One region of the Marinobacter sp. UBA2688 genome, then DNA from elsewhere that is predicted to be linked to it. Evidence: predicted binding sites of a transcription regulator. Region 1 holds the regulator's gene; the other holds the start of a gene.
What was found. Region 1 encodes FliA, which starts transcription of late flagellar genes. Its sites were predicted from a motif close to CTAAAGTTTNNNNNNNNNNNGCCGNTAA; they were not measured.
Positions count from the first base shown of each region.

Region 2: B3M52_RS17045 (methyl-accepting chemotaxis protein) is a predicted target of FliA. The motif match lies at 7,161-7,188, and genes of this name have one in related genera.

Region 1 is NZ_DELU01000021.1:43,726-59,959, reverse strand. It holds gene B3M52_RS09725 (chemotaxis protein CheW) at 1-108, opposite strand, end outside; gene B3M52_RS09720 (ParA family protein) at 101-898, opposite strand; gene motD (flagellar motor protein MotD) at 1,145-1,927, opposite strand; gene B3M52_RS09710 (flagellar motor protein) at 1,967-2,704, opposite strand; gene B3M52_RS09705 (protein-glutamate methylesterase/protein-glutamine glutaminase) at 2,704-3,849, opposite strand; gene B3M52_RS09700 (chemotaxis protein CheA) at 3,882-6,047, opposite strand; gene B3M52_RS09695 (protein phosphatase CheZ) at 6,065-6,853, opposite strand; gene cheY (chemotaxis response regulator CheY) at 6,875-7,258, opposite strand; gene B3M52_RS09685 (RNA polymerase sigma factor FliA) at 7,435-8,166, opposite strand; gene B3M52_RS09680 (MinD/ParA family protein) at 8,197-9,009, opposite strand; gene flhF (flagellar biosynthesis protein FlhF) at 9,056-10,351, opposite strand; gene flhA (flagellar biosynthesis protein FlhA) at 10,412-12,586, opposite strand; gene upp (uracil phosphoribosyltransferase) at 12,812-13,450, shown strand; gene B3M52_RS09660 (uracil-xanthine permease family protein) at 13,453-14,709, shown strand; gene B3M52_RS09655 (class I SAM-dependent methyltransferase) at 14,690-15,565, shown strand; gene flhB (flagellar biosynthesis protein FlhB) at 15,932-16,234, opposite strand, start outside.
Region 2 is NZ_DELU01000026.1:343,691-359,924, reverse strand. It holds gene B3M52_RS17075 (endo alpha-1,4 polygalactosaminidase) at 1-2,580, opposite strand, end outside; gene B3M52_RS17070 (hypothetical protein) at 2,797-3,477, shown strand; gene B3M52_RS17065 (sulfite exporter TauE/SafE family protein) at 3,486-4,217, opposite strand; gene B3M52_RS17060 (YchJ family protein) at 4,358-4,816, shown strand; gene rarD (EamA family transporter RarD) at 4,813-5,712, shown strand; gene B3M52_RS17050 (CHAD domain-containing protein) at 5,720-7,081, opposite strand; gene B3M52_RS17045 (methyl-accepting chemotaxis protein) at 7,347-9,023, shown strand; gene B3M52_RS17040 (TRAP transporter substrate-binding protein) at 9,127-10,197, shown strand; gene potA (spermidine/putrescine ABC transporter ATP-binding protein PotA) at 10,194-11,324, shown strand; gene potB (spermidine/putrescine ABC transporter permease PotB) at 11,317-12,177, shown strand; gene potC (spermidine/putrescine ABC transporter permease PotC) at 12,174-12,944, shown strand; gene B3M52_RS17020 (ABC transporter substrate-binding protein) at 12,941-13,984, shown strand; gene B3M52_RS17015 (HAD-IIA family hydrolase) at 14,015-14,971, opposite strand; gene phnE (phosphonate ABC transporter, permease protein PhnE) at 14,976-15,791, opposite strand; gene phnE (phosphonate ABC transporter, permease protein PhnE) at 15,788-16,234, opposite strand, start outside.

The DNA.
Region 1 (16,234 bases):
CGGTTCCTCACGCAGAGCGCTATCTGTCGCCGTATGCAGCAGTTCGTCCAGATAGCTGGCAATGGCGGAGCCAGGGTCCGCCACCTGTGTCATTTTTTTGTCAGCCATGCCGACGCTCCGCCACCGAGCGTGTTATTTCCTGTAGATCACTCAGCAGGCGGGCATATCCCCGAACACCATGGGTTTCAGCATCCATGGATGATGGGGTAATCCCGGCCTGGCTGGCATCGCGGAACTTGGTGTCCACTGGAATGGCGAAGCGCCATAGCGTATCGCTGTGGGTCTTTCTCAACTGGTTAAGACTTTTTACCGATGCCTGCGTTCGCCGGTCAAACAGCGTCGGTACAATGGTGTAGGAAAGCTGGTTCTTCTGGGAGCGCATGATCATGGTGAGCGTGTGCAGCATTCGCTCAAGGCCTTTGATGGCAAGAAACTCGGTCTGAACCGGAATGATCAGGTGTTGTGCGGCGGCAAGCGCGTTCACCATCAGCACGCCGAGCGATGGGGTGTTGTCCAGCAGGACGTAGTCGAAATCGTCCCACAACTGGGTCAGGGCCCGGGATACAATCAGTCCCATGCCTTCAACACCGACCATTCTCCGTTCGAGAGTTGCCAGCGCTGTGCTGGCCGGCAACAGGGATAGCCCCGGACAGCTGGTTTCGGTAATCAACTGGGCCGGCAAACCATCCGGTACTTTACCCTGGTGCTGGAACAGATCGAACACACTGTGGGCAATGGTATCCGGGTCGTACCCGAACCAGCTGGTCAATGATCCGTGAGGGTCCAGGTCGACCACCAGAACGCGCTTGCCGCTCTCGGCCAAGAGGCCACCCAGGGCGACAACCGATGTGGTTTTGCCCACACCGCCTTTTTGATTGGCTACTGCCCAGATGCGCACGCTGTGCACTCCATATCCGTCACCAAATTCATTGCCAACCTCGTCACCACACTGATTCTCCAGAAATGCCCGTTCCGGAAACGTCGCACGCATACCGAGTTATCGGCCACGATCCGCTCAACTTGAAAACAATCCGGCAAGCGCTTGCCGGGATCTAAAGATGTACAGACGTTAATACAGATATTGTGCCAACTCGCCTATAGGCACCTTCCGCCATGACTCCGCAACGTGATGATCAGAAAGGTGTCATCGCATCGCGCCACGGATACTGGCGTCGCGGGAGATCAGCAGGACCACGCGTCGATTGCGACGGCGGCCTTCCTCGGTATCGTTGCGGGCCACCGGTTGGTGCTCACCGTAACCGACAGCGGCCAGCCGTTCGGCCTCAACACCCTCCATCGACAACATGCGCACAACTGCCGCTGATCGCGCAGCGGACAGCTCCCAGTTGGAGGGGAAGGCACTGGTGTTTATCGGGCGGTTATCCGTGAAGCCCTCAACCCGGATGGCGTTATCCCGGTTGCGGAGTACAGCAGCGATTCTCTCCACCACGTCGAAGGCATCGTAATGGGGCTCGGCATCACCACTGCCGAAAAGCAGGCTGTTGCGAAGACTGAGCTCCAACCACTCGTCGCTGGTTTCCAGTGTAACCACACCCTGATTGATCAGTTCGTCAAACTCCAAAGCCAACTGGTCCGCCATGGCACGCAGCGCTTCGGTGCGCCCTTCTGCACTCATGGAGGGGTTTTGCGGAGCTTCGGTCACCGGCGGGTTAATCACATCCTCGGCCGCCTGCGGCGTCGAACGTCGGGGCTGATCACCCACTTCGATAGGCTGAAAGGAGCGCTGGGGGGCATTGAAGACGCCAGTCAGAGTTTCAGAGAGCACCTTGTACTTGCCCTCGTTCACCGACGACACGGAATACATTACGACAAAGAACGCGAACAACAAGGTGATGAAGTCGGCGTAGGAAATCAGCCAGCGTTCCTTGTTGTGAAGATCGTCATCCTGCCGCCTGCGTCGTCTCATCAACTTACCCCTTTGCCAGGTGCCGGCACTACACCGGCACTACAGGAAGCCCCGCAGGCGCAGCTCGATGGATTTAGGGTTCTCGCCATCGGCAATGGCGATGATGCCGTCGATCATCATGTCTTCATAACGGGTGCGTTCCCGCAGAATCCCTCGCAACTTGTTGGCAACCGGGAAGAACAGCAGGTTCGCCAGAGCAACACCGTAGATGGTGGCCACGAACGCAGTGGCGATACCGCTGCCAAGTGACTGGGGGTCTTCGAGGTTGGTCATCACCTGAATAAGCCCCATCACCGCGCCAATGATGCCAATGGTCGGCGAATAGCCACCCATGGCCTCAAACACCCGGGCGGACTCCAGATCCCGCTGTTCACGGGACTCCAGGTCCACCTCCATAATGCTACGGATGGTTTCTGTCTCAGCGCCGTCCACCAGCAGTTGCAGCCCTTTACGGGCAAAGCGCTCAGATTCCTTCTCAGCCAACCCTTCCAGCCCCAGCAAACCCTGCTTACGGGCCTTGACGCTCCAGTCGATGACTTTGCCGATACCATCTTCCAGACTGATGTAGGGGGGAAAGAACACCCAGCGCACCTGGGAAAAGGCCCGCTTTAACAGCGGCCAGGAGGTCTGGAGAATAGTGGCTGCAAGCGTACCACCAATCACGATCAGCGCGGCCGGGCCATTGAACAGCGAGCTGATGGCGCCACCTTCCAGCAGGTTTCCACCGAGAATCGCCACAAAGGCAAGAATGACGCCCAGCAGGCTGAGAATATCCATCAGCTCACCCCATCCGCCAGGCGGGGACCAATGTCATCGAGCGCGAGGATTTCGTCAGACAACCCGGCCTTGGCCACGGCCATGGGCATACCGTAGATCACCGAGGTTTTTTCGTCCTGGGACCAGATATCGGAGCCTGACTGCTTCATCAGGCGACAGCCTTCCTTTCCATCCGAGCCCATACCCGTCAGGATCAGGCCCAGGGTCTTGCCGGGAAAACTCCTGGCCAGGGAGCCGAACGTCACATCCACACAGGGCTTGTAGTTAAGCCGGTCATCTCCGGGAAGAATCCTGACCCTGCCCTGGCCACCCCGGTTTTCAATCATCATCTGCTTGCCCCCGGGGGCCAGCAACGCAACGCCCGGCTTCAGCATTTCGCCGTCTTCAGCCTGGCGTACCTGAATCTGGCACAGCTTGTTCAGGCGCTCGGCAAACGCCGGGGTAAAACTGGCCGGCATATGCTGAACGAGTACCACAGGCGCGGGAAACCCGGCCGGTAACGCCATTAGTACACGTTGCAAGGCCACCGGGCCGCCGGTGGACGTGCCGATGGCAACCACACTGTAGTGTTTCGCAGGCCCGCGGCGAATCGAACGACGGGCCGGTGCTTCAGGCTCTGGGGCGCTGGGGCGAGAGGACCTGTCCGATACCGCCGGCCGCTCGGGCACGCTGCGCCTTGCCGGTGCAGGGCTACGGGGCGAAGGCGGCGGAGCGGTGGGAGGCGGCGCCGACGGTTTTGCACCAGGGCGACTGCCAGCGACATCCAGTACACGCTCAATGAGTATTTTTTGAAGCTGACTGGAATCCCGGGCAATTTCCTCAAAATTCTTGGGCAGGAAATCAACGGCACCTGCCTCAAGGGCATCCAGGGTCACCCGGGCACCCTCGTAGGTGAGGGAGGAGAACATCAATACCGGCGCCGGCTGTCGCTTCATGATCTCACGGACGGCGCTGATACCGTCCATGACGGGCATCTCGTAGTCCATGGTGATGACGTCAGGCCTCAGCTTTTCAGCCAGCTCGACACCTTCGCGCCCATTGGTGGCCACGCCAACCACCTTGATCTGACCGGAAGCGGTCAGGATTTCCGTCAGTCGCTTGCGGAAAAAACCTGAATCATCAACGACCAGGACAGAAACCGTCATCCATTTCTCCTAAACCTGGGCCCGCCGCAACGTTATTTGCCGTAGTTTTGCAGCAGGCTCGGAACATCAATAATGAGTGCAATACGACCGTCGCCAGTGATGGTCGCACCCGCCATACCCGGCGTTCCCTGAAGGGCCCGGCCCAGGGGCTTGATCACCACCTCTTCCTGCCCGATCAGCTGATCCACCACAAAACCGACGCGCCGCGTTCCCATCGCCACGATAACCACGTGGGCGTTTTCTGGTTCCGGCTGCCCAGCGGCGCCTTTGACCAGCCATCGCTTGATGTGGAACAACGGGAAGACTTTGTCTCGAACCACGATGCATTCACGGCCATCCACAATGTTCTTCTTGCTGAGGTCCAGATGGAAAATCTCGACCACGTTCACCAGTGGCAGCGCGAAGGATTGGTCGCCAAGCATGATCATCAGGGTAGGCATGATGGCCAGGGTCAGCGGCACCTTGATGACGATGCGAGACCCTTTGCCCAGCTCCGACTCGACGCTCAGCTGCCCGTTGAGCTGACTGATCTTGGTTTTCACCACGTCCATGCCAACGCCACGACCGGACACATCCGATATCTGATCCTTGGTGGAGAACCCGGCGGAGAAAATCAGGTTGTAGCACTCGGTGTTGGTCAGTCGGTCAGCGGCATCCTGTTCGTAGATGCCCTTTTCGACCGCTTTTCGGCGCAGTACATCCGGATCCATACCAGCACCGTCGTCTTCGATGGACAACAGGATGTGGTCGCCTTCCTGCTCAGCCGACAGCGTCACACGACCCTGACGAGGCTTGCCCGCCTTTTCACGAACATCGGGTGCCTCTATACCGTGATCAACCGAGTTGCGAACAAGATGGACCAGAGGATCGGACAGCGCCTCGACCAGGTTCTTGTCCAGGTCGGTCTCTTCGCCGTGCATCTCAAGGTTGATTTCTTTCTTCAGGCTGCGTGCCAGGTCGCGAACCACCCGCGGGAAGCGGCCAAATACTTTCTTGATGGGCTGCATCCGCGTTGCCATCACCGCTGACTGAAGATCGGTGGTCACCACGTCCAGGTTGGAGACGGCTTTGTGCATATGCTCGTCTTCACTCTGGGCGCCCAGACGCTGCAACCGGTTACGCACCAACACCAGTTCACCCACCATATTCATGATGTCGTCCAGGCGCTTGGTATCCACCCGCACCGAAGTTTCAGCCACTGGTGCATTCGCATCCCGTGCCGGCATCGCGGGCGTTACGCCTGCCTTGCCATTATCCGCAGGCGCTTTTTCGGGCTTACCAGTCGGTTGCGCGGGCTTGTCAGCCTTGGCACTGGGAGACGTGGCCGACGGCTGCTTTGCAGCAGGCCCAGGGGCCGGCTTGGCAGTTTCTGCCGTAGGGCTACCACCCTTGCCGTGCAGGTCATCCAGCAACTTTTCGAACTCGTCGTCCGAAATCAGGTCGTCGCCACCCTTGCTATCACTGGCCTCATCACTGGTAACCTTGTCGCCCGAGGCATCCTGGCTGTCAGGGGCTGCCTTGCCGGTTTCAGGCGGGCCTGAGAACTGGCCCTTGCCATGCAATTGGTCCAGCAGGGCCTCGAATTCATCATCGGAGATGTCGTCTCCGCTCCCTCCGTCACCGCCTGAAGATTCATTGCCGTCGTCACTGGAAACCGGAGCGCTGCTGGTCTTTTCCTCTTCCAGGGCATCCAGCAACCGCTCGAATTCGTCGTCGGTAATATCACCGCCATCGTCTCCAGAACTGGCTTCGTTGCTCTCGTTCTGTTCTTCGCGAGCGACCGCTGCGTTTGCTGGCGACGACTCCCCTGCCGGCTGCGCCAATGCGTCCAGAGCGGCAATCAGTTCCTCGGGAGCTGGCGTCGGTTCCTCGTGGTGGCGAACCTGTTCAAACATGGCATTGACGTGATCCAGGGCTTCCAGCACCACGTCCATCAGTTCCGAGTCTACCTTGCGCTTGTGGTTGCGCAGGATATCGAAGACGTTCTCCGCGGAATGACAGCAGTTCACCAGGGCATCGAGTTGCAGAAACCCAGCGCCGCCTTTTACGGTGTGAAAGCCTCGGAAGATGGCGTTGAGCAGATCGCTGTCGTCCGGGTTTTGTTCCAGGTCGACCAGTTGCTCCGACAGCTTTTCGAGTATCTCGCCTGCCTCAACAAGGAAGTCCTGCAGGATCTCTTCATCGGCATCAAGCGCCATGCGTTACCCTCTCTTACTCAGAAACCGAGACTGGACAGAAGATCATCAACATCGTCCTGTCCCGATACTACGTCTTCGCGTTCTTCGGCCTTGATCTGTGGACCAACACCCTGTTCCGCCGATATCTTTTCCCGCTCTTCCAGTTCATGCACGGTGCCGGTCATCTGGTCCACATGACTCGCCATCACTACCAGGCTCAACAGATGCTCTTCCACCTCTTTAACCAGAGTGGTGACCTTTTGGATCACCTGCCCAGTGAGGTCCTGGAAATCCTGGGCCAGAAGAATTTCCGACAAGTTGTCGTACATCGCCCCGGCATCGGTATTCAGGGTCACGAAAAACGTGTCGATACGGGCATAGAGCTCACGAAATTCAGCCGGCGCCATCTCGCGGCGACGCAGTTTCTGCCACTGGTCTCTCAGCTCGGCGGCCTCGTCGCGGAGGGCGCTGGCCTTGGGCATAGCCTCCTCAACCAGATCCATGGTCCGATTGGCCGCTTTACCGGTCATCTGAACCACGTACTCAAGGCGATCCGACGCATCGGTCATCTTCGACAGAGCTTCTGACTGTTCGGCGTTACGGGGATCGATCTGGAAATTGCGGATCGCCTCGTGGAGGCTGCGGGTCAAGCGGCCGACTTCCCGATACAGGCTCTGGTCCCTCACCTCGCTCAATTCATTGATCAGCGTCATCGCGCGGCCATAATCCCCGGCGTTAACCTGTTCAACCAACTCGGCCGCCTGGCTGCGGAGTTTCTCCGTGACCTCCGGGTCGAGCCCCTGTGGGTCTTTTTTTCTATTGCTCATGGGAGCCGTCCGACCTCTGAATTACTGGATGCGTTCGAAGATCTTCTCAATCTTCTCCTTGAGTACGGCTGCCGTGAAGGGCTTGACCACGTAGCCGTTCACACCGGCCTGCGCAGCAGCGACAATCTGGTCGCGCTTCGCCTCGGCGGTCACCATGAGCACAGGCAGGGTTTTCAGGCTGTCATCGGCACGGACTTCCTTGAGCAGATCGAGTCCGGACATCCCTGGCATATTCCAGTCGGTTACCAGAAAATCGTATTTGCCGCTCCTGAGCATAGGCAGTGCTGTATTGCCGTCGTCTGCTTCGTCAGTGTTGGTAAAACCGAGATCGCGAAGCAGGTTCTTAATGATCCGTCGCATTGTGGAGAAGTCATCCACAATCAGGATTTTCATGTTCTTGTCCAATGGGACCTCCAGTTAAAAACGCCCGGAATTCGTTTTTGGCTTCCGGCTCACAGTCTAGCAGGCCGGTAGTTTAACCGCTTATTGTGTGGCCTTTGAGCCGGTTGTAAAGCACCGGTTACCAAAAGGCTACAGTAAAGAATGCCTGGTAACGCCGTTCAATGGGACTGGCGGCCTGTTCAGCTCTGCCAACCAGTAAGACGCCCCCGCAGACGGAGCGCGGCCTGGCTGTGAATCTGGCTGACCCGGCTTTCACTGACACCCAACACAGCACCAATTTCCTTCAGGTTCAATTCTTCCTGATAGTAAAGGCTGAGCACCAGCTTTTCTCGCTCGGGCAGGTCACCAATCGCAGCTGCCAGGCTCTTCCGGAAGTTGTCAGACGCCAAGCCATCCAACGGGTTATCACTGTCCTCTGTTTCTTCTATCGGCAGCTCGCCGGATTCATTGAGCTCATCCAGGCTAAAAAGTCGGCCACTGTTAGCATCGCTCAGGGAGGAATAGTATTCGTCGAGGTCCAGCCCCAGCTCCTCGGCTACTTCCGAGTCTTGAGCTTCCCGACCCAGGCGGTCCTCGACAGCCTTGATGGCTTTGGCAATGCGGCGGGAGTTCCTGTGGACGGATCGAGGTACCCAGTCACCTTTGCGAATTTCATCTACCATGGCTCCGCGAATCCGGATCCCGGCGTATGTCTCAAAGGTAGCCCCCTTGTCGGAACTGTATCGCTGTGCAGCTTCCAACAAGCCAATCATGCCTGCCTGCATAAGGTCATCCAGTTGGACAGATGCCGGCAGCCGCGCCATGAGGTGAAGCGCTATTTTTTTGACCAGCGGGGCCTGCTCCTCAACGAGCTGGGAAGGTCCTCGTGTACCCGTCCGGTTGTAGGTTCCAAGTTCTTTCGCCAATGTCATGTATCCGGCTATTCAGTGACAGGATCAAAATCAGACTTCGACGAGCCGCTCCACAAAGAATTCCAGATGTCCCCGGGGCGATGATGGCAGCGGCCAGCTATCCACTTTCTCCGCGAGGCTCTTGATCGCCAACGATGCTTTTGCCCGCGGATAGGCATCCAGCACGGCACGCTGGCGCTGTACCGCTTTTTTTACGGCCTCGTCATACGGCACCATACCCACATATTGTAGTGCCACATCAAGAAAGCGCTCGGTAACCCGGGTCAGTTTTTCAAACAGATGGCGACCTTCCTGCTCATTCCTGACCTGATTGGCCAGTATACGGAAGCGGTTGGTGCCGTAATCCCGGTTCATAAGCTTTATAAGGGCGTAGGCATCGGTGATAGAGGTAGGTTCATCACAGACAACCAGTAATAGTTCCTGTGAGGCTCGGAGGAAACTGACCACCGATTCGGAAATACCCGCAGCGGTATCAACGATCAGCACATCGATCTGGTCACCCAGTTCGCTGAACGCGTTGATCAGGCCAGCGTGCTCCAGATTGGAAAGCTGGGTCATGCGTTGGGTACCTGAGGACGCGGGCACGATTTTGATGCCACCGGGGCCGTTGACCAACACATCCCGAAGGTCACATTCCCCGGCGATGACGTCCTGGATATTACGATTGGCGGTAATGCCAAGCAGAACGTCAATGTTGGCAAGGCCCAGGTCGGCATCGAGCAGCACCACCCGCCGTCCCATTTGTGCTAGGGCGATGCCAAGGTTCACTGATACGTTGCTCTTGCCAACGCCCCCTTTCCCGCCGGAAACGGCAATCACCTGTACCGGATGTGGTTTGCTCATACTGACTCTGATCTCTTGCCGCGTTTAACCGCAGGCTGTGTTGTTTTTAAACAGCGACTGCCTGTTGCTGCTGGAGTTTCTTCAGCCTCTCCACGGCCAACCGCACCAGCGGAATGGACTCAGCGTGGTGCAGGTCTTCCGGGATTTTCTGCCCGTCGGTGTAATACGCCACCGGCAATCCCGTTTCCATGACGAATCCCAGCGATTCACCCAGGGTCAGTGCTTCATCGATTTTGGTCATCACACAACCCGTAAGATTTGCCATCTTATAGCAATGCCAAACGGATTTCATGATGCGCGGCTGACTGGTTGCCGAAACCACCAGATGGGTTCGAATCCGATGGTGACTGCGAGCCAGCTCCATAAGCTGCTCCTCGTAGCCCTTGTCGGTGCTGGTCAGGCCAGCGGTATCAATCAACACCAGGTGCCGGTCCGACAGTTCGTCCAGTATGTCGTCCAGGGAATGGGTTTCGTCCACAACCCGAACCGGAACGTTCAGTATGCGCCCGAACACAAATAGTTGCTCATGGGCCGCGACCCGATAGCGATCGGTGGTGACCAGCGCCAGAGAGTCGGCGCCGTGGCGCAGCACATAGTGCGCGGCCAGCTTGCCGATGGTCGTCGTCTTGCCGGACCCGGTTGGGCCCACCAGGGCGTAGACACCGCCCTCATCCGCCCATTCAGTACGTGCGGTCTTCACACCGGCGGCCAGCATTTTCAGAGACTGCTTCCAGCCATCCTCAAGCCGGCCTGCGCGGTGGCGCCGGGACAGAGAGTTGGCGAGCTCCAGCCCGAGACCAAACTCCTGCAACCTCTCAGACAGCCTCTGCTGTACTGCGTTAACCGCTGTTTGTTCGGGTTCACCGCCATTCCGGGCACTGACCAGGTCACGGAGGGAACTGATCTCCGCACGCATTTGCGCCAGCTCTCCGGAATAGGCAGCGCTGGCAGCGGTAGGCTCTTCAACCACCATGTCATCGTCGGCCAGCGATTCTTTCGACAAGCCAGCGTGGCCGAAGCCCCCACCCGCAACCGCATTACCATAGGTCGCGCGCTTTTCCCGCACTTCCCGAATACGATCGCGAGAGCGGCCGAGTTCGTCCTCCAGGCGGCGATGCTGTTCCGCCTGCATTTCGGCTAGCCGTGAGCCATTGGTGGCTTCCCGCGCAGCGTCACCGAGGCGTTGGCGCGCCATGTTTTCGTCATAATCGAGCGCTGTCACAATTTCGACGCCACCATCCACACGACGATTGGAAAGGATTACGGCATCGGGACCCATCTGATCCCGCACCTGACGCAGTGCCTCTGCCATGCTTTGGGCAAAAAACCGCTTAACTTTCATAATGATGCTTCCTCCCCGGTCAGCGCTTTCCAGCGCCTTCCGCCTTTCCAGCCGCGGTCTTTACTGACCGACGGATGCGACAATAGTGATCTGTTTGTTATCCGGAATTTCCTGGTACGACAGTACATGCAGACGCTCTACTCCGTAGCTGGCAAATTTCGCCAGTACCGGGCGCAAGGGCCCTGAAACCAATAGAATCGCCGGCTTGCCCAACATCTCCTGGCGCTGAACGCTGTCCTGGAGCGACCGCTGAAGCTTCTCAACCATATTTGGCTCCAGCACCAGCCCGATGTCTTCCTGACCGCCGGATTGTTGACTCTGCTGCATGGACTTCAGCAATAACTGTTCCAAGTCTGGATCCAGAGTGATCACCGGGATCTCTGTGTCGTTGCCACAGATACTCTGGACAATCATCCGGCGCAGTGACTGGCGGGCAACCGTGGTCAGCAGCTTCGGGTCCTGGCTCTTCGGATGAACGTTCACGATCGCTTCGGCAATAGAGCGCATGTCACGGATCGGCACTTCCTCTTTCAGCAGGTTCTGCAGCACCTTCAGCAGCAGGCTGATGGAAATGGTGGTGGGTACCAGTTCTTCCGCCAGCTTTGGAGATACTTTCTCGAGCTGTTCCAGCCACTTCTGGACTTCCTCATGGCCAAGCAGTTCGTGGGCGTGTTTCTGGAGGATCTGGTTGAGGTGTGTTGCCACTACGGTACTGGCGTCCACGACGGTATAACCGAGGGTCTGTGCCTGGTCTTTCTTGTCCGGTTCGATCCAACTGGCGTCCAGGCCAAAGGCGGGGTCTTTGCCCTCTATCCCCTCGATCTTGCCGAACACCTGACCTGGGTCTATCGCCAGTTCACGGTCCGGATGGATTTCTGCCTCGGCAATGGTCACCCCCATCAGGGTGATGCGATAAACATTGGGCATCAGGTCGAGGTTGTCGCGAATATGGACCGAAGGCATCAGGAAGCCCAGATCCTGTGAGAGCTTTTTGCGAACGCCCTTGATGCGGCTGAGAAGCTGACCACCCTGGGACTTATCCACCAGGGGAATCAGGCGATAGCCCACCTCCAGGCCCACGACATCCACGGTGGCCACATCGTCCCAACCGAGTTCCCGGGTTTCCCCCGGCGGCGGCAGCTGGGCACTGTGTTCACCGCCCTCACCACCGGGCGGCAGGTCGCGCCCCGGGCCTGCCGGACGGGCACCACCGCCCCGGACCGGGAACACACCATCTTCCTCAACGGTCTGGCGCTCCTGTTGCCATATGTACCAGGCAATACCACCGGCAATCGCGCCCAGACCAAGGAATGCCACGTGCGGCATGCCAGGAATCAGGCCAAGGATGATGAGGATAACGGCAGCGATACCCAGCGCCTTGGGAGCGTTGAACATTTGTTGCAGTATCTGCCCGCCCATGTCCTGGCTGGACGTTACCCGGGTAACCATGATCGCTGCAGACGTCGACAGCAACAGTGACGGAATCTGTGCCACCAGGCCGTCACCAATGGTCAGTAGTGCGTAGTTCTGTGTAGCGGTACCAAAATCGAGACTGTGCTGAAGCATACCGATGGCAATGCCACCGATCAGGTTGATGGCCAGGATCAACAGGCCGGCAATGGCGTCGCCCTTGACGAATTTACTGGCGCCGTCCATGGAGCCGTAGAAATCGGCCTCCTGGGCGATTTCAGCCCGGCGATGCTTGGCTTCTTCCTGGTTGATAAGACCGGCATTAAGGTCGGCATCGATAGCCATCTGCTTACCCGGCATGGCATCCAGGGTGAAACGCGCGCTGACTTCAGACACCCGGCCGGCACCTTTGGTGACCACCAGGAAGTTGATGATCATGAGAATGGCGAAGACCACCAGGCCAACCGCGTAGTTACCGCCGATGAGGACCGCGCCGAACGATTCGATCACCTTACCGGCCGCATCACCGCCCTCATGGCCGTTGAGCAGAACAATCCGCGTGGAGGCAACGTTGAGCGCCAGCCTCAACAGTGTTGCCACCAACAACACTGTCGGAAAGGAGGCAAACTCCATCGGCCGCAAGGCGTAGACACACACCAGCAGGATCACGATCGACAAGGTGATGTTGAAGGTGAAGAAAACGTCCAGCATGAACGCCGGCATGGGGAGAATCATCATGCCCAGCAATCCCATCAACATCACGGGAATGCCGATATTACCCCGCGTCAGGGATTTGACATTATTGAGGACTAGCGCTCGGTCCATGCCGGGAAACTCTCCGATTGGCGGTTAACCGCAGGGGTGTGCGGGTCGTTTTTTTGACGCAGACGCATCGTTTGACGGGGTATTCGCAAGATCCGTACCACCCCTTACGGCTTTTCTTGTCACCGCGCCTGACGGACTCGGCAAGATACGGTATCCTTGCGCCATTTGCTGGCGTCTTTACTGCGCCCACAACCACATCATCGACCCAGACGCAAAGGTGAGCCCATGCCAATTCACGAGGTCAAGCACCCCCTTATCCGCCATAAACTCGGCCTGATGCGCCGCTCAGACATCAGCACCAAGAATTTCCGGGAGCTGGCTCAGGAAGTCGGTGCCCTGTTGACGTACGAGGCCACCAAAGACTTCTCGCTGCAGAAGAAAACCATTGAAGGCTGGGCGGGCCCGGTGGAAATTGAACAGATCCAGGGCAAGAAAATCACCATCGTGCCAATCCTGCGGGCCGGCCTGGGTATGCTGGACGGCGTGCTCACCCTGATTCCTGGTGCCCGGGTAAGCGTCGTGGGCCAGGTACGCAACGAGGAAACCCTGGAAGCCAGCACCTATCTTGAAAAGCTGGTAGGCGAACTGGATGAGCGCATGGCGATGATCATCGACCCCATGCTGGCCACCGGCGGTTCCATGATCTCTACCATCGACCTGCTGAAGAAAGCCGGTAGCAACGAGATCCGCGCCCTGGTTCTGGTTGCAGCGCCGGAAGGCGTGGAAAAGGTGCTGGAGAAACATCCAGATGTGTCGATCTACACCGCATCAATCGATGACAGGCTGAATGAAAAAGGCTACATCCTTCCGGGGCTTGGCGACGCCGGCGACAAAATCTTCGGCACCAAGCAGAAGGACGTTTAATCATGCAGGACCATAGCACCGACCCGGTCTGGAAACAGGCCATTGCCGGCTCACAGATGCTGCTGGTGGCTTTTGGCGCACTGGTACTGATGCCTCTGATTACCGGCCTCGACCCCAACGTTGCGTTGTTCACCGCCGGTATTGGCACGCTGATTTTCCACATCGTCACCGGCGGCCAGATTCCCATTTTCCTGGCTTCATCCTTCGCCTTTATCGCCCCGATCATTGCCGCCAAGGGGCGCTTCGGCCTTGAGGAGACACTCGGTGGCCTGATGGCTGCGGGCATCCTCTATATCATTTTAAGTGGCGCGGTACGTCTGCGCGGTACCGGTTTCATCACCCGCCTGCTGCCCCCGGTGGTCATCGGTCCGGTGATCATGGTCATCGGCCTTGGCCTGGCGCCGGTGGCTGTCCACATGGCGTCCGGCCGCACCGGCGATGGCGCGCAACAACTGGTGCCCTACGACACCGCTATCTGGATTGCGATGATCTCCCTGGCCGTGACCGTGATTATGGCGGTCTGGTCCAGCGGCATCTTCCGCCTGATCCCGATAATGTTCGGCATTATTGTCGGGTACATTCTGTCGGCCTTTGCCGGCATCGTGGACCTGTCACCCATCACCAACGCGCCCTGGTTCGCCATCCCCAACTTTGTGGCGCCGGAGTTCAGCTGGGCAGCCATCCTGTTCATGATTCCCGTGGCCATCGCACCGGCCATTGAACACATTGGCGACATCCTCGCCATCGGTACCGTTACCCGCAAAAACTATCTGGAGAAGCCCGGCCTGCACCGCACCCTGCTGGGCGATGGCCTTGCCACCAGTGCTGCCTCAGCCCTTGGTGGCCCACCCAACACCACCTATTCAGAGGTTACGGGCGCGGTGGTGCTGACCAAGAACTTTAATCCCAAAGTCATGATCTGGGCGGCGTGCATTGCCATCGTGCTGGCGTTCATCGGCAAGTTCGGCGCAGCACTGCAAACCATCCCGGCGCCGGTGATGGGCGGCATCCTGTGCCTGCTGTTCGGCTCTATTGCCGTTGTCGGTCTGAATACCCTGATTCGTCACCAGGTCGACCTGTCGCAGGCACGCAACCTGGTCATCGTTGCCGTCACTCTGGTCTTCGGGATTGGTGGCATGGCGATTGGTAACCTGGAGGGCATCGCCCTTTGCGCGGTGGTTGCCATAGCCCTCAACCTGATCCTGCCAGGCAAAGGCGAAGCATGGGGCGCAAGGATTCATGAGAAAGACACCCACTGACGGCCGACCCATGAAAATGGCTGACAGCTCCGGCATCAGCTTTACCGCCCTCTATACCGGTGCCGTATGGCACCGGTACGGCCTTTCCGACGACGTGCTTGCGACGGATCAGGGGCGCTGGCTGTATCACCTGATGACGCCCTTCGAGGTCGGCAGCAAAACACTCATCGGCGGCAACATCCGCACCTTCCTGCTGCAGCGCCACATGATCATCGATCACCTGATAGAACAGGCCCTCGAACGTGGCGTCACCCAGGTTCTGGAAATTGCCTGCGGAATGTCTCCAAGGGGCATCCGCTTGCGGGAAAAGCACCCACACCTCCATATGGTGGAAGCCGACCTCCCTGACATGGCCACCAAAAAAGCCGCACGACTCCTGGCCTCCGGCCGCCTGGGCGATCACCATCAGGTAATGCCCATCGATATCCTGGCGGAATCCGGTGAACAGACGCTGGAGGCGGTTTTCGAGAGAGTGTTCGACAGCAAAGAACCGGTGGTTGTCGTCACCGAAGGACTGACCAGTTATTTTTCCTTGCCGGTTATTTCCGAATTCTGGAAACGCCTGGCGGCACTGCTGCAACAGCGCCCGGGTTCGGTCTACCTGTCTGAAAGCTACCTGATGCCGAACCAGCCGCTGCTACGCGGTGCCCTGAAATCTCTCGGTGGACTGCTAAGCACGGTTACCCGCAGTGATGTCAGCTTCCACTTCCTGCACGACCAGCAAGCTGCTGAGCACTTCGGTGCCTGCGGCTTTCCCTCCGTTACCGTCCACAACCCTGCTAACCTCTACGGCCAACTTCCAATTCCGGAGAGCCGCCGTGATCCTATGGTTCGGGTTATTGAGGCCTCGGTGTAACCTGCTTTTAGCCTTCCGGTTTGGCGTTAACGGGTGTGCGAAAGGGACTCCCAAAAAACGCCCGTGAATACGTCCCTGTAGGGCTCGGTCGCGCCATCCATGGCGCTCCACGTTTTTGGGAGCCCCTTCCCCACACCCTCTCGGGCAACATCGATATCGCAAGCAAAGTAAGTAATCAGATTGGTCCTATTGTGATATCTGTGATGACAGAAGTGGCTCTGCGGGTGGGCTGCCCAAAACTGTACGGAGCCATGGATGGCGGAGTCCAAGCGTCACATGGATGTGCCGAAGGAGCGTGTTTTGGGCAGCCCACCCGCAGAGCCACCTCCCCCAAACCATCAGGCTAGACAGCAGGCCAGCACCAAGCTACACATCGCGCCGCAAATCCGAAGGAATCGGAAACTTCGGCATCTGGGGCTTCTCGCCCCGTCCCTTACGGAATTGACGAAGCTGGAACACATAGGCAAGCACCTGGGCGATCGCCATGTACAGGCCATCCGGGATTTCACCCCCGATGTCAGTGTTGTGGTAAACCGCCCGCGCCAAGGGTGGCGTGCGGAGAATCTCCACTTTGTTCTCGCGGGCAATCTCCATGATCTTGAAGGCCGTTTCGTCCGACCCTTTCGCCACCACAATCGGCGCCGCCATCTTCTTTTGATCGTACTTCAA
Region 2 (16,234 bases), on a different contig from region 1:
GGCAAGGGTGAATTCCACGTTCCGATGGCTTTGCAAACCCAGCGTTATCCGCCATTTCCCGGCTACCTGCTCGCGCTGCCATTGGGTAAGTACCCCATTGGCGTGGGCCAGCCAGGGGCCTTTCGGGGCGGAGTCGGTCAGGAGCAGGCGGGGCGAATCACCGGTCAGATGCACGTAGCGGTGGCCGGCAGCATCGTGGAAACCGGCGACGCCAGTGCTTCTCTCCAGGTCGGGAAACCGGTCCTGCTCAATGGTGACGGTGTGGGGTTGGCCAATACCGCGCCAGTGCCAGCCACCGTTATCGTCCCTGAGCAACGCCGAGTAATAGAGGGTTTGCACGCGCTTGGCGTAGTCGCTGAGATAGAGCGGTGTGACGGGTTGATCTAGGGCGTATTTGTAGACCTCATGTAAGGCTCCGAGGGCCTCGGGTTTGGTGCCCGAATAGAAGTGGTAGTAAATGCCCATGGGTTTCAGCCGGCCTTTGTCCTCAAGGATTCGGAAAGTGTCCGTCACATTGCGAAACCCATAGTAAGGGCCGGTCCAGTCGTTGGTATAGACGTTTTCGTTCATCACCGGTGCGTACACCTGTAGCTCATCGCCCACTGGGCGAGCGTCAGGCCAGGTTTCTGCCAGCTCGGAAGCGTAGGGCAATGGCTTGGTGTTGCCGCCATTGACGTTGACCAGGCCGGCTTCCCGAACCCGTTTCAGGGCATTGGCGCCGGGCCGGGCGTCGCCTGTCCAGAGGAACACCGATACGGGCTTGTTCGCCGGGGCCAAGCGTTGATTAATGTATCCCACCGAGCCTTCGATTTCGCGTTCAAGGGAAGCCTGGTAATCCGGGATGTTCATGAAATAGCCATACAGCGTGTTTTCAAGCCTCGGGGCGGGGCCACCTTCTATCGACTGCCAGAAGAACGGATGACTGTAGGTATGAGATGCAACTTCCACCGAATTTAATCTGAATATGGCCCTGGCGATGCGTTCCGCCTCTTTACTGGCGCCCGGGTATAGGCCCTCGGGTGAAACTTCCGCTTCGATGACCGAAACGGTGTGGGGTACCTCGTACCGCGACAGAATCTCATCCTGGATGACCTGAGCGCTCAGCGGGCTGCCGGGAAACTCCCCCCGCGAGACGAAGCCATCGCCGTCAATGTGGGCCGTGAGTATGCGGCGGCCGTTCTCAGTGGTGGTATCAATCACCGGCATGGCAGGTGCACCGAAGGCCTGCTGGATAAACTCGAAGGGATTGAACAGCCAGTAGGCTTCGTTGTCGGGCCCGGTTTCGAACAGGAAGGGCGCTGAGGCCACGCCGCCCCGATCATGGGTGTAGATGGCCGAAAATTGCTGGCCCTGCGCGTCGGTGATGGTCAGCCAGGGCGTGTGTTCTTCTACTTTCGGCAGGGCCTGTGTGGTCAGGGAAGGAAGCCGCCTACCTTCGTAGTTGGCCACCGATGGGTGTGCGGGCTCATGACTCAGAGGCGCAGCGGGCACAGTGGTGCTGCTGGCGGCCATCACGCCGCTGCACGCCGGGTTGCCGGGGATCAGCCCCATCAGCACCACGGGTACGCCCTTGTCCTGCTGCCGGGCAAGCCATGAACAAAGGCCGTTGTGGCGATCCCCTGTTTCCCACCACACCAGGATGCCCGCGTACCGGTCTTCGGTGGGCTCCGTTGGCAGAGGTTCCAGCGCGGAGTGATACTGTGGGATGAATCCGGAACGCTCCAGCACAATGCCACCAAAACGATGGGCGGCGCTTCGGTCCATGTTGAATTCTGGCAAGTCATGAATCACCAGGACGTGGCGTTTCACCTGTGCGGGTTGGGACGGGCTGAGGCGATCCAGGGCCGGGTTGGCCACCCAGGGCACAAAACCGTCGCGACGTAGCTGGCCTGCAAGTTCCCCGGCCCGGGAGGCGTCCGCTACGTAATCGATGGCAATCATGGGCATGTCCGGCCGCGCCTCACGCCAGCGCTGTAGCTGTTTGTCCAGCCACTGCCGGTCTGTTTCAGAAACTTTGTAGTAAAGTTTTTCCTTGGCGTTGTAGCCATTGCGCCAGGACTCCAGGGCGAGCCCGTCGACCTGACCGATAACGCTGTCTGGCAGGTGGAAGCCGCGGTTGAGGATAATCTTGCCGTTCGGGTGCCGGGCGCGGATGTCCGAAATCAGTTGTGTCTGAGCTTCTGCGAAGGCTTGCGTCTGCGCTTCGCCACTGGCAGCAAGCGTAAAGCTGTCCAGAGTATCGAGAAACACCCCCTGGAAGCCGCGCTTGAAGGCCGGGTCAATGAGGTTGTCCAGCAGAAAGGTGCGAACGTCGGGGTTGCGCAGGTCCAGCACAGCGCTTGACCAGGCCGGGTTCTTGCCGACCAGCCAGCTTTTCTGCAGGCTTCCGAACAGTCGATGGCTGCGGGCCATCTCTCCGACACTGACGTAGGCAATGGGAGCGGTGCCGGCCCCGGCCAGCAGGTCGACACGTGCGTCGCTGGCCTGGTCCTGTTGCAACACCACCCAGTCGTAAGCCATCAGGCTGCCTATCGGAGCTTCATGGCCATAGTAGAACGCGATGTTAGGCGGTTGGCCCACGGCATTGGTCGTAAAACTGAAGGGCAACAGTAGGGCGACTGCAAGAAGCTGAAGCAGAGGGTGTCGTCTTATCATGTGGGACCGGAATCAGGTAAAGCAGCGACTGAATGATGCGCGCAATGTCATCGCGAATGAGTAATACGTTGCTAATCTAGTATAGATGACAATGTGCAAGCACTCGATTATAAGAGCATTTTGTAATGAGGGAATAGTGTTATGACCTCGGTGAAGAACGGCATCCCCCTGTGGTGGCTGGCCATGGCCGCCACGTTGACGCCGCTGATCACCATTCACGCGACTTTCGCGGTGTCGGTACTGGAAGGGCACATTTCCTGGTGTATTCCATACTGGGACAGCTGCACGAGCATCAGCCGCACTGGCCGATACGGTACCAGCTATTTCATTTTCAAGGGCACCATGTTGCCGGCGGCGATGCTCGGCATTCTGTTCTGGGCTCTCAACGGTCGTTGGCTACTGCAACTGGGTGCCACCAGTCGCGGTCGGCCCTGGGTCCCCTGGCTGGGCTTTGTCGCATGTATGTCTCTTGCCGCCTACACGCTGGCCCTGGGTCACGAAGGGGATGGTTTCAACCTGATTCGCCGGATTGGTGTCGTGCTGTATTTTTCGCTGACGTTCATCGCGCAGTTGCTGATCAGCTCGGCACTGAAGGGGCATCCGCGATGGCATGCCAATGGCAGGCGACTGTTGTGGCTATGTGAGCTGATACTGGCGGTGGGTATTCTATCGGTTATCCTCACGGCCGTTGTGCCAGAGGTGTACAGCCAGGTAGACGACGCCTTCGAATGGGTTTTGGCGTTTTTGATCAATCTTCATGCGATATGGGTCGCGGTATTGTGGAAACAGAGTCGTTTCCGGGCGAGACTGTGGGCTGAGTAATTCAGAGGTCAGAGCGACATCAGCCCACGAACCAGTGCCGCCACACCAGCAACGGCTGCGATGCCGAGAATGACCGGCCTCAGTCCGTCAAAAGGCATGCGGTTGACCAGCTTGCCGGAAAGCCAGAAGCCGATGAGAACCCCCGGAAAGGTGACAGCAAACAACTGTAGCTCTCGCTGCCCCAGGTAGCCGGAAACCACCAGGGCGGCAATACTGAAAAAACTCGCCACCAGAAAGAAGGCCGACATATTGGCCCGCACCAGTGGTCCCTTCTGATTCTGGTAGATCAGTGCAATCGGTGGGCCGCCAACGGCGGTAATGGTTCCCATGTAGGTCGAGGCAGCGCCGGCCAGGATACTGTTGCGAGCGTTCAGGGCAGGTCGCAAACCACCTGCGCTCAATAATACGCCAATCAGGATCAGAACGCCGAACGCCAGCTCAAATCCCGTGGGTGAAATCAGCATCAGCGTAATTCCGGCCAGGATCATGCCGCCAACGCCCCCGCCAATGGCAAAGCGCACTTCGCGGACCTGCAAGGCGCCCCGGTTCCGCAGCAGCATGAAAATCGTCAGCACCACGGCGTTCAGAACCAGCGGCGCCGGTATCAGCATGGGGCTGATCAGGAACAGCAATGGTGCCGCCAGCGTACCGATGCCGTAACCTGCCACGCCCTGCAAACAGGCGCCGGCCAGCAAAGCCAGGTTGGCAAGTAGTATCTGCAGCAGGGAAAGGTCAGTCACAATCGGGCTACTCGATCAGGTCAATTGATGATTGTTGATAGCACAGCCGCAGGGCAACTAAAACTGTTAAAATGAATCATTTACGTGTCCTGGGTCTGCCGGGTCCGTGAACAGCACTAACCGGCGATAAGGACGACCCGATGGCGCCAGAGATTACCCCGGACGACTGCCCCTGTGGCAGCCGCCAACCGTACAGCACTTGTTGCGAGCCATGCCATCAGGGCAAACCGGCATCCTCACCGGAAGCCCTTATGCGATCTCGCTACTGCGCGTTTGTACTGAATCTGACGGACTATCTGAAAGCCACATGGCACACCAGCACCCGGCCCCAAGACCTTGATCTTACCGAGTCGCCGAAGTGGGTGTCGCTGCAGGTACTGTCGTCAGATGAAGGTGAACACGAGGGCAGGGTGCACTTTCGCGCTCTTTACCGGGCAGACGGTGGCTGGGGGTATCTGGAAGAGAACTCCCGCTTCGTTCGCGACGGTGGGCGTTGGTACTACGTGTCAGGCGATACCCGCGAAGGGACCCTCAAGCCTGGCCGGAACGAATCCTGCCCCTGCGGAAGTGGCAGAAAATATAAGGCCTGTTGCCTGTGAAACACGCTACGCCTGAAGCGGCAAAAGGCGTGGGTTTCGGCCTGTCCGCCTATACCTTGTGGGGCTGTTTCCCTATTTATTTCGCCCTTTTCGAGGGTGTGCCATCCTACGAAGTGCTGGTTCACCGGATCGTCTGGTCCTGTGTTTTTCTCGCCATTGTGGTGAGCTTCCTGGGGCGCTGGAAACCCATCACTGCTGCGTTGGCTCGCCCCAGGAAGCTTGGCTTCGTATTCGGGTGTGCGGTGTTCATTGCGCTGAACTGGGGGGTCTATATCTATGCCGTGGAAACCCGGCATGTGCTCCAGGCGAGCCTGGGGTATTTCCTCACGCCGCTGGTGAATGTCGGGCTGGGCATGCTGGTGTTGCGGGAAAGCATTTCCCGACTACAAATTGTGGCGGTTGCATTGGCGACCATCGCCATCCTTTACCAGCTTTTTCTATTGGGCGTGGTTCCCTGGATCACCCTGGTGCTTGCGTTCAGTTTCGGTACCTACGGCCTGCTCCGAAAGCAGGTGGAGCTGGATGGCCTTTCGGGCCTGTTTGTGGAGACGCTGCTTCTGTTGCCCGTTGGTCTGCTGGCTCTCGGGTTGCTGAGTTCCGTCGGGGAATCCCACTTCAATGACAATATCTCGACCACGCTGCTTCTGATGTCCAGCGGTATCGTCACCGCCATCCCCCTGTTGTTCTTTGCGGGTGCTGCCCGCCGGCTACGCTTGGCGACCGTGGGCTTTCTGATGTACATCAACCCCACGCTGCAGTTCTTCATCGCGCTGTTTGTGTTTGATGAACCCATGAGTGGGGAGAAGCTGGCGAGCTTCGTGATGATCTGGGTGGCGCTGGGGCTTTATTCCTGGTCGGCCTGGATGGGGCGTGGGATGAATCCCGTCCCCAAATAGCGGGGTGTCAGCCAATGCCACCAAGGGTCAGTATGTCATCCCGCCAGCGGTTTTTCTCCTCGGCAAGGTTTGCGATCAGCGTGTTCAGGCCCGCCACTGGTGCCAGCATGTCAGGCTCCGTGGCAGTGCTATCGCGAAAGTCCGATAGCATGTCTATCTGCACGTGCAGGTCCTGGAAGTCACCGAACCGTTGTTGTCGATGTTTTAACTGCCTGAGCATGTCGCGGAACGCCGGTTTGTCCAATTCGGCCAGGTAGCGTATGCGTTTCAGTCGTTTGCGCAGGTCGTGAAAGTGATCGTCCGGGGACTGTTCGTTCAGTTGCCGCGCCACGTCATTGTGCTTGTGTATGTGCTTTTCCAGGGCTTTGCGGATGTCTTCGGTGGCCAGTTTCCGGGTTACCTTTGTCAAGTGGCGGGAGATGAGTCGCTGGTACCACCCATCCATGTCTTTGCGGTATTGCCTACTGTTCAGGCGTTTGGTCAGTTCCTGGTGTTCAACGTCTGCCAGGTTGGCAAAATGGCTGCGGGCGCCGGAGCTCACCAGGGCCAACTGGGTATCTTCCTCCAGCGGCCATTGCGCCAGGTCACCCAGTAATACGTGAAGGTCTCTGAGCCGGCTGGTGGCTTGGCCATGCCACTTCAATACCTCGACGGCCTTGCGTAAATCGCCGTCACCACGGATGTCGACAACCGCTTCAGCGATGGCCCGGCTACGGCGGATGGCAATGCGGTACTGATGCAGAAACTCGTCGTCGTATCCCTGCAAGACGCCGGGTTCCAGATCCCTGATGCGTTGATACTGGTGTAACAGCGATTCTGGGATATGCCCTGGCAGGGGCAGGTGCTCATCGATATGGATTTTCGTGCGTTTGCGATGAAACTGCTCATAGCTGACGTCGTTTGGCGTCAGTAACTTTTCAAGCCGGCCCTTGTTTTTGCCGATCTCGTGCCAGTGTTCTATTGGCAGCGCAATGTGCATGCAACTGCAAGTGGGGAAAGCGTCAGGTGCGTGTTTTAACAGCAGACATGCCAGATCCTCCAGCGCCGGGTTGTGGCCAATCAGGGTAATGCCGTCTTCGCTCCGGTCGCGCAACCAGTCCAGCACGACCTCATGGTTAAACGTGTAGAGAACAGGCGCCAGATTAACGGTGTGCTGGAGGTTGCTCGGGATCAGACCTTCCAGGGTCTGTCGGGCGCGGGCGGCATTGCTGCAGTATACCGTTCCGTCGAGCGCCCCCTCCGCACCGATTGCCCTGCCCATTGGCTCCAGTTGTTTCAGCCCGCGGTTGTTGAGAGGGCGCTCGTGATCACGAAGACCATCGTCGGCCCAGCTGGATTTCGCATGGCGAATCAGATAGAGATGTTTCATCCGTGCCCTTGACGCCGGTTTTATTGGGCCAGATTTGATGAATCGGACGTTTGTGCCTAGACCTTTAGTCTAACGCGGGTTCAAGTCCATCGCCTACCAGCCGTTAATACTCTCAACAATAAATGCAAATGCATGAGTGAGTTGTGGCAGTGTCGCAGCTTTATACCCCGAATCCGAACACACGGTATTACAAACTGGAACACACTCTGGTGCCCGGTTGTGGATAATTGCCCTGAATAGTTGATCTCATACGGAGAAGTCCTTAATGACATTGCTGAGCCGGTTACGCATTCGTTCCCGTCTTCTGCTGGGCGTTCTGGTCCCGGTGGTAATAACGGCGGCAACCCTTGCCTGGATTACGGTCGCCCAGATCAAAAGCGGTGGTGAGGCCGAGCTTGAACGTTTGGAAGCAAGTTTGCTCAGTGCCCGCAAGGAAGAATTGAAGAATCTGGTGGATACCGCCCGTTCCGTGGTGCTGGACGCAAAGAACGATCCGGACCTTTCGGATGCCGAGGCCCGCGAAGCGGCAAGGGATCGTCTGCGCTCTATCCAATTTGGGGGCGGCAACTATATTTTTGCGTATGCCAAAGATCTGGAAAACCTGGCCTACGCGCCGGATCCTTCCCGGGAAGGACCTACGACCAACCCAGATGTTCAGAAGCTGATACGATCACTGTTTGAAGCGGCACGTAAGGATGGCTTTTTTGGTTATGACTGGCCCAACCCCGCCTCTGGCGAGGTTGAGCCCAAGGTGTCATTTACCACGATTGTTCCCGATTGGGGCTGGATGATCGGGACCGGTGTGTATGTCACCGATATCGCGGAAGTAGTTTCTGCCGCACGCGCGGATATTGAAGCTGAGATCGCTGAAACTCTCGGTTTTATTGTTCTGGTAACCGTGATTGTGGTCGTCATCGCATTGCTCATCGGTGTGTTTGTAGGTCGTACGGTGACGAAACCGTTGAACACCGTTACTGCCATGATGAAGGACATCGCCGAGGGTGAGGGCGATCTCCGTCACCGCCTGCCGGACGAAGGTAGCGACGAACTTGCAGAGCTCGGGCGGCGTTTCAATGCCTTCGTAGTGAAAATCCAGGACACCATCCGCGATGTCGGCGCGACTACCGACCAGGTTGCTTCCGCAGCGGAAGAACTCAGCCGCGTTGCCAATGAAACCCGGGCCTCGGTGCAGGAGCAGGGTTCCGAAACGGATCAAATTGCTTCAGCCATTAACGAAATGGCGGCCACGATCCAGCAGATTTCCGGCAATGCCAACTCGGTGGAAAGCGCGGCCTCCGACGCAGACAGGCTTGCACGGGATGGCGGCGAGACCATTGCTAACGCCCAGGCTTCTGTAAACCAGCTGTCGGAGGAGATTGAATCCAGTTCTACCCGCATCAGTAACCTGGCTGAAAAAACCGACGAGATTACCCAGGTACTGGATGTCATCCACGCCGTCACTGACCAGACCAACCTGTTGGCCCTCAATGCGGCGATTGAAGCGGCCCGGGCCGGCGAGCATGGCCGCGGTTTTTCGGTGGTTGCCGATGAAGTGCGCCAACTGGCCAAACGCAGTGCGGAATCCGCTGATCAGATTCGCGGTATGATTGACGGCTTCGTGACTGAGTCCCGCGCTGCGGTGGAGCGGATGGATGCGTCCCGCCAACGTTCCAGCGAAACGGTAGAGCGCATCAACCACGCCACCGACGCCCTGCGCACCATTGAGAAGTCTGTGGGCCATATTCATGATCAGGTGACCCAGATTGCCACAGCGGCGGAACAGCAGAGCCAGGTGGCCGAGGAAATCAACCAGAACGTGGTGCGTATCGTGGACGCGGCGCAGCGTAGCGATACAGGCGTAAACCAGACCAATGAGGCGAGCCACGAGCTGGCGCGGCTGGGCGAGAGTCTGCGTGAGCTGGTAGGTCAGTTCAAGGTATAGAACCGTTGCTTCTGGCCGGTCGATGATTGGCGTTAGCCGGCCAGCAAGCTATGATGTGGGCGATCTGATTCGACCACTACAAAAAACGGAACCTGACCTCGCTATGACTATTCACAAATCTTTTATGACCGTCCTGGCATTGGTGTTCGCGCTGGCAAGCGCGTCGCTATCGGCCCAGGAAACCTATACGCTTCGCCTCGCAGAAACCTGGGGGCCTAACTCTCCAATTCTGGGTGAAACAACGCGCCACATGGCCTCGATGGCCGAGAAAATGTCGGGCGGCCGCCTGCAGTTCCGGATTGACTCATCCAACAAGCATAAGGCGCCATTCGGTATTTTCGATATGGTGAAGGCGGGCCAGTACGATATGGGGCATACGGCCTCGTATTACTACAAAGGCTCGATCCCCAATGCCATGTATTTCACCACCGTTCCCTTCGGGATGATCGCACCTGAGCAATACGCCTGGTTTTACTACGGCGGCGGCATGGAGTTGATGGAAAAAGTATACCGCCCCCATGGCTTGCTGTCGTTCCCCGGCGGCAATACCGGCAACCAGATGGGTGGTTGGTTCCGCGAGGAAATCAAGAGTGTTGAGGACCTCCAGGGTTTGAAAATGCGCACCCCCGGGTTTGCCGGCGAAGTTATGTCAGAAGTGGGTGTTGCGGTGACCAACATTCCGCCTGGGGAACTTTACAGTTCGCTGGAGCGAGGCACGATAGACGCTCTGGAGTGGGTAGGCCCGGCACTGGATTTCCAGATGGGCTTCCATCAGATCGCAAAGTATTACTACTCCGGCTGGCAGGAGCCAGGCGCTGAAGTTCAGTTCCTGATTAACGAGAAAACCTGGAACAAGCTTCCCGAAGAACTCCAGGAAGTACTGCGGGTGGCTATGCGCACCGCCGCCTACGACATGTATATCCAGAGCATGCATGAAAGTGGCGTGGCCTGGGATCGTATGAAGGAAGACTATCCGGACGTCACCCATAAAACCTTCCCGCCAGAGGTCATTGAAGCGCTTCGTGATGCCACAGAGAAGCTGTTGGCCGAAGAGGCGGAGAAGGATGAACTGGCGCGGGAAATCATCACTTCCCAACGGGATTATCTGAAGCAGGTCCGTCAGTGGACCAACATTTCCGATAAGGCCTACCTGAACAGCGTTTCGGGTGAATGAACGAGAGCCTTCTCTCCCTGAAGAACGTCTCCAAGGCGTTCGATGACAAAACCGTGTTGAACTCGCTGGACCTGGACATCCTGGACGGCGAGTTCATCACCCTTCTGGGGCCGTCGGGTTGCGGCAAAACCACCCTGCTGCGCCTGATGGCGGGTTTTGAGCAGCCAGACACCGGGGTAGTTAGCCTGTCTGGCCATGACATTACCCATGCCGCCCCAGAGCATCGCCCTCTGAATACCGTGTTCCAGAACTACGCGTTGTTTCCCCATATGTCGGTGTACGAAAACGTCGCCTATGGCCTGAAGATGGAGAAGCGGCCCAGGGCCGAAATTCGTCAGCGCGTGGACGATGTCCTTGCGATGGTGCAGTTGCAGGATTTTGCCCGCCGCAAGCCGCATCAGCTTTCGGGTGGCCAGCAGCAACGGGTAGCCATTGCCCGTGCCGTGGTCAAACGTCCGCAACTCCTGTTGCTGGATGAGCCTCTGTCTGCGCTTGACTACAAGTTGCGCCGGACCATGCAGGTGGAGTTGAAGCGACTGCAACGGGAGTTGGGCATCACGTTTGTATTCGTGACTCACGATCAGGAAGAAGCCCTGTCGATGTCGGACCGGGTGGTGGTCCTGAAAGACGGCGCGATTCAACAACTGGGCACGCCCCGGGAAATCTATGAGCGGCCCGCAAATCTCTTTACGGCGCGCTTCGTCGGGGAGACCAACCTTTTTCCAGGATACCTGACCTCTGTCGAAAACGATGGCATTACCCTGGATATCCTGGGTCTGAGCCGTACCCTTCAGAGGCCCGGGTTTACGCTGCGCGAGGGTGAGCAGGTGAATGTGCTGCTGCGTCCGGAGGATATTCGTGTGCTGGCGCCTGAAGACGAAAGGGGCCTGGCCGGCAGGATCGTGGAGCGTAACTACAAGGGCAGCACGCTGGACTCGGTGATTCACCTCGAAGACGGTACTGAAGTGCTGGCCAGTGAATTTTTTGATGAAGACGACCCTACCTTTGACTACAAGCTGGGCGAGCCGGTCCGGGTCAGTTGGGTGGACGGCTGGGAATGGTTATTGCCGGTTGAACTGGAGCCGGTCAATAACGATGCAGAAGAAGGGCTGAGTACGAATGCATAGGGTGTTACAGCAGCCCTTCAAAACCGCGGTACTGATTCTGGTCTGGGGCTGGTTGTTGCTTCTTGTGCTCACCCCGAACCTGCTGGTGGTGGGTGCCAGCGTGATGACACGTGACCCCGGCACCTTCCTCTCGCTGCCGCTGAACCTGGACAGTTACCGGCAGTTGTTCGATCCGCTGTACCTGGACGTATTCCTGAATTCCCTCTACATGGCCGGCATGACGACCGTCTTTTGCCTGCTGATTGGGTATCCCTTTGCATGGGCACTGTCCGGCCTGGGCAAACAGCGCCAAACGCTGCTGATTTTCCTGTTGATCGTGCCGTTCTGGACCAACTCCCTGGTACGCACCTACGCCCTGAAACTGCTGCTGGCCACCAACGGCCTGATCAACAATGCACTCTTGGGGTTGGGGCTGATCGACGAGCCGCTGAGAATGCTCTACACCGAACGTGCTGTGGTCATCGGGCTGGTATACCTGCTGCTGCCGTTCATGATCCTGCCGCTGTACTCCGTGTTCGATGACCTGAGGAAAGAACTGTTGATGGCCTCGCACGACCTGGGAGCGGGCAAGCTTTCGACGTTTCTGCACGTGACGATACCGCTGACCTTGCCGGGCGTGCTGGCTGGCGTGATGCTGGTGCTGTTGCCCGCCATGGGCCTGTTTTTCGTGGCGGACATACTGGGTGGTTCCCGCAATTTGCTAGTCGGCAACGTCATCAAGAACCAGTTCCTGGATGCCCGTGACTGGCCTTTTGGAGCCGCCGCCAGCATCCTGTTGACGGTTGCCATGGCTGTCCTGCTGTTTGCGCACCGGCTCAGCCAGCGGCGACTCGGCGATGAGGCCAGGGCATGAATCGCTGGCTGCCGAAAACCTATCTCACCCTGGTGTATGTGTTGCTCTACCTGCCGATCCTGGTGCTGGTGGTGTTTTCGTTTAACAGTTCCCGCACCGGTTACCGCTGGGGCGGGCTCAGTCTGCAATGGTACGAGTCGCTGTTCAATAACCACGCCATGGTCCAGGCCATGTGGAATTCCCTCTGGCTGGCACTGGCGGCGGCCACGGTATCGACCATTATTGGCGCGCTGACAGCGTTGGCTCTTCACCGGTATCGCTTTCGTGGCAAGCGTGTGCTGCGCGGGATGCTGTTTGTGGTGATGATGTCGCCCGAGATTGTATTGGCCATCTCTTTGCTGGCGTTGTTCCTGTTGGTGGGCCTGCAACTGGGGTTTGTCTCTCTTCTGCTGGCCCACGTTACCTTCTGCCTGCCATTTGTGGTGATCACCGTAATGGCACGATTGAGCGGGTTCGATGAAAGCCTGCCCGAAGCGGCGCGGGATTTGGGCGCCAATGATTTCACCATGACCCGCACGGTACTGATTCCGGTAATCATGCCAGCATTGCTGGCTGGATGGCTGTTGGGCTTCACCCTGTCACTGGACGATGTGGTGGTGAGCACCTTTGTGAGTGGTCCCAGCTATGAAATTCTGCCACTTCGCATCTACTCTATGGTGCGTGTGGGCCTTAAGCCGGAAGTGAATGCCCTGGGCACCCTGCTGCTGGTGTTTTCCCTGGCAATGTTGATGCTGTCCCAATGGATACTGACAAGGAGCAAACGATGAAGAAACTGGCGTTGGCGGGCCTGATGGCTGCAACCCTGACCGGATGCAGCTCGCAGGAAGAGCCGCAGGTACTGAACCTCTACAACTGGTCTGAGTACATGCCCCAGGAGGTATTGGACCGCTTTGAGGAGGAAACCGGTATCCAGGTGGTCTACACCACCTATGACAGCAATGAGGCTATGTATGCGCGGCTGAAACTTCTGGATGACAGCGGCCAGTACGATCTTGCGCTGCCCTCCACCTATTACGTCAACAAAATGCGTGAGGAAGGGCTGCTGGAAAAGATCAACCACGAGAAACTGGAAGGCTTCGAAAAGCTCGACCCCGAGCTGACGAACCTGGATATCGACCCTGAAAACCAATACAGCGTTCCCTACCTCTGGGGCACCACAGGGCTGGCCTACGATGCCAATGATGTTGAGGGCGAAGAGGTAACGGCCTGGTCGGATCTGTGGGACGAGAAATACGAAGGCCGCGTGATGCTCACCAACGACATGCGCGAGGTGTTCCACATCGGGCTGAGAGTGCTCGGATACTCTGGCAACAGCACCGATCCCGAAGAGATCGAGGCGGCTTATGACAAGCTGACCGAACTGATGCCTGCGGTGCGTACCTTCAACTCGGATGCACCGCGAATGCCCTATCTTGAAGGCGAGACCGACATCGGCATGATCTGGAATGGTGAAGCCGTGATGGGTGAGGAGGACATGCCGTCCCTTGAATACGTCTATCCGGAAGAGGGCATCATTGTCTGGCTCGACAGCTTTGTGATTCCCAAGAACGCCGAGAATGCAGACGCTGCCCATCAATTCATCAGTTTTGTCATGCGGCCGGAAATCTCCGCGCTGATCAGTGAAGACATCGGCTATGCCACGCCCAACCTTGCGGCCCGCGAATTGTTGAGCGATGAAGTGGCCAACGACCGCACCAGCTACCCGACACCGGAAGACCTGACCAACGCCGAGTTCCAGAAGGACGTGGGTGACGATGCCATGCAGGTCTATACCAAATACTGGGAAATGCTGAAGTCCGGGCAGTAAACCCGCAAACGGCTTGATCCGCCCCGGAAATCAGATCTCCGGGGCGATAAAGTCAGGCGCGATACCAGACTGCGCGATGCAGCGCGGTATATCCATACCCTGCAGGGAGCCCTCGGCCGTAACCAGCAGGGTTTTCATGCCGGCGTTCTGCCCGCCCAGGATGTCCGTATGAAGGGTGTCGCCCACCATGAGTATCTGCCCCGGCGGCACGTCCGCGAAGCGCTCAAGCACAGCCTGGAAAGCAGGTGCATAGGGCTTGCCGTAGAACTGCGGTTGGACACCGCTGGCCTGCCGCGCCCGGTGGGCGAAGAATCCGGGTTCCAGCGTCAGGCAGTCGCCGCGGGGGGCCACCAGATCTGGATTGGCGATTTCCAGTGGCCTCGGCCGTTCTGTCAGTGTGGCCTCCAGTGCCGCCTGCATCTCCTCGTTCCAATCCTCGCTGCTGAGCATGATCAGGCCGTCATAGCTATCCAGTTTTCGTTTCAGTTGCTCCGTGACGGGGGGCCGCACCGGTTGCCAGTCTAGCGGCAGCGTGTCCGGTTCGGAATTCTCCGGGGCAATGACACCCCATAGCCCTTCGCGTCCCCGGTCGGACAGAGACTGCTCCAACAACCAGCGGCTGGAGATCAACTGTTCCGGCGTGATGTCGAACCCCATGCGCCGATACTTCTCCACCAGTTTGGCGTGGCTGGCGGTAGCCGCGTTGGAGAGAATCTGGACGTGTTTGCCCATTCGTTGCAGCTCGCGAAACCGTTGAATGGCTGCGGGGAAGGCCCTGGGTCCGGCATTCAGTACCCCAAAGGCATCGAACACGTATACCTGGAACCGGTCCGCCAGCGGCGCCATATCCTCCAGCGTGACTGGTCCAGGCTGTTCTGAGGTCGGCAGGCCCGCAGGCAGCCAGCGACGGATCTGCTCATACTGGTGGAAAGCCCAGGCTGGAGTGGGTGTTATGCCATTAAACGAGATGGGGTGGGTATCGATCATTGGCCTAGAGTACCGCTTGGCGCACCCTCGCGGAAACCCATTCCGAGGCCACCACCGTGACCAGTATCACCACGAAAATCATGGTGACCTGATTCCACGCCAGGGTGCTCAGGGATGCTTGCAGCTGCAGGCCGAGCCCGCCCGCGCCCACCAGCCCAAGGATGGTGGATTCGCGGATGTTGATGTCCCAGCGAAAAACACTGATGCCCCAGAAGGCGGGCAGGATCTGCGGCACAATCGCATAGTCAATGACCTGCGCTCCGGAGGCTCCGGTGGCGCGCACCGCCTCAACCTGTTTGACGTCGATTTCCTCAATGGCTTCGTACAGAAGCTTTGCGACGAACCCGATGGAGCGCAGTCCGATAGCGACAATACCCGACAATAGACCAGGACCGATTATGGCTACCAGCAACAGCGCCCATATCAGCGAGTTGATGGAGCGGGAGGAGACGATGATGAGCAGTGCCACTGGCCGCACGAAACGACGGCTGGGCGTGGTGTTGCTGGCGGCCAGAAAGGCTACTGGGATGGCGATAATCACACCGATAATCGTGCCCAGGGTTGCGATATTGAGAGTGTCCCACAGTGGCGTCCAGAGTTGGTTCACGTAGCTCCATGCGGGTGGAAACATCCGTTCACCAATATCGGCGGCCTGGTCCGGTGCGTCCGATACGAAAGCCCAAATGGTATTCCGGTTCATCAACTCCCAGCAGAATACCGTCAGGGCCACCAGCCAAAACCATCCGATCCATCGCGCCAGTTGCTGTTTACCGGAATGGAACTGCCAGTCTGCGTGGTGTCGTGCGCTCACGTCTATCACTGGACCCACCTGCGGATATGTGAAGAGGAATACTCAACCGCCAGTACAATGGCGATGATGATAATCAGGATGGCGCCAGCGGAGTCGTATTCGTAACGATCAATGGCGGTGTTGAGGGTGGCGCCTATGCCTCCGGCCCCGACAATGCCGATCACCGCTGACTCTCGGAAGTTGATATCCAGACGGTACAGGGACAAACCCACAAGGCGGGGCATCACCTGGGGCTGCACCGCGTAGTTAACCACTTGCCACCAGCCTGCGCCGGTAGCGCGGATCGCCTCAATCTGGTTGCGATCGCAGGCCTCGATATCTTCGGCCAACAGCTTTGATAGAAAGCCGATGGTGGCAAACGCCAGGGTGAGGAAGCCGGCAAAGGGGCCAAATCCGAACATTGCCACCAGCAGGATGGCGATGATCACCTCCTGGAAGGAACGGGATAGGGT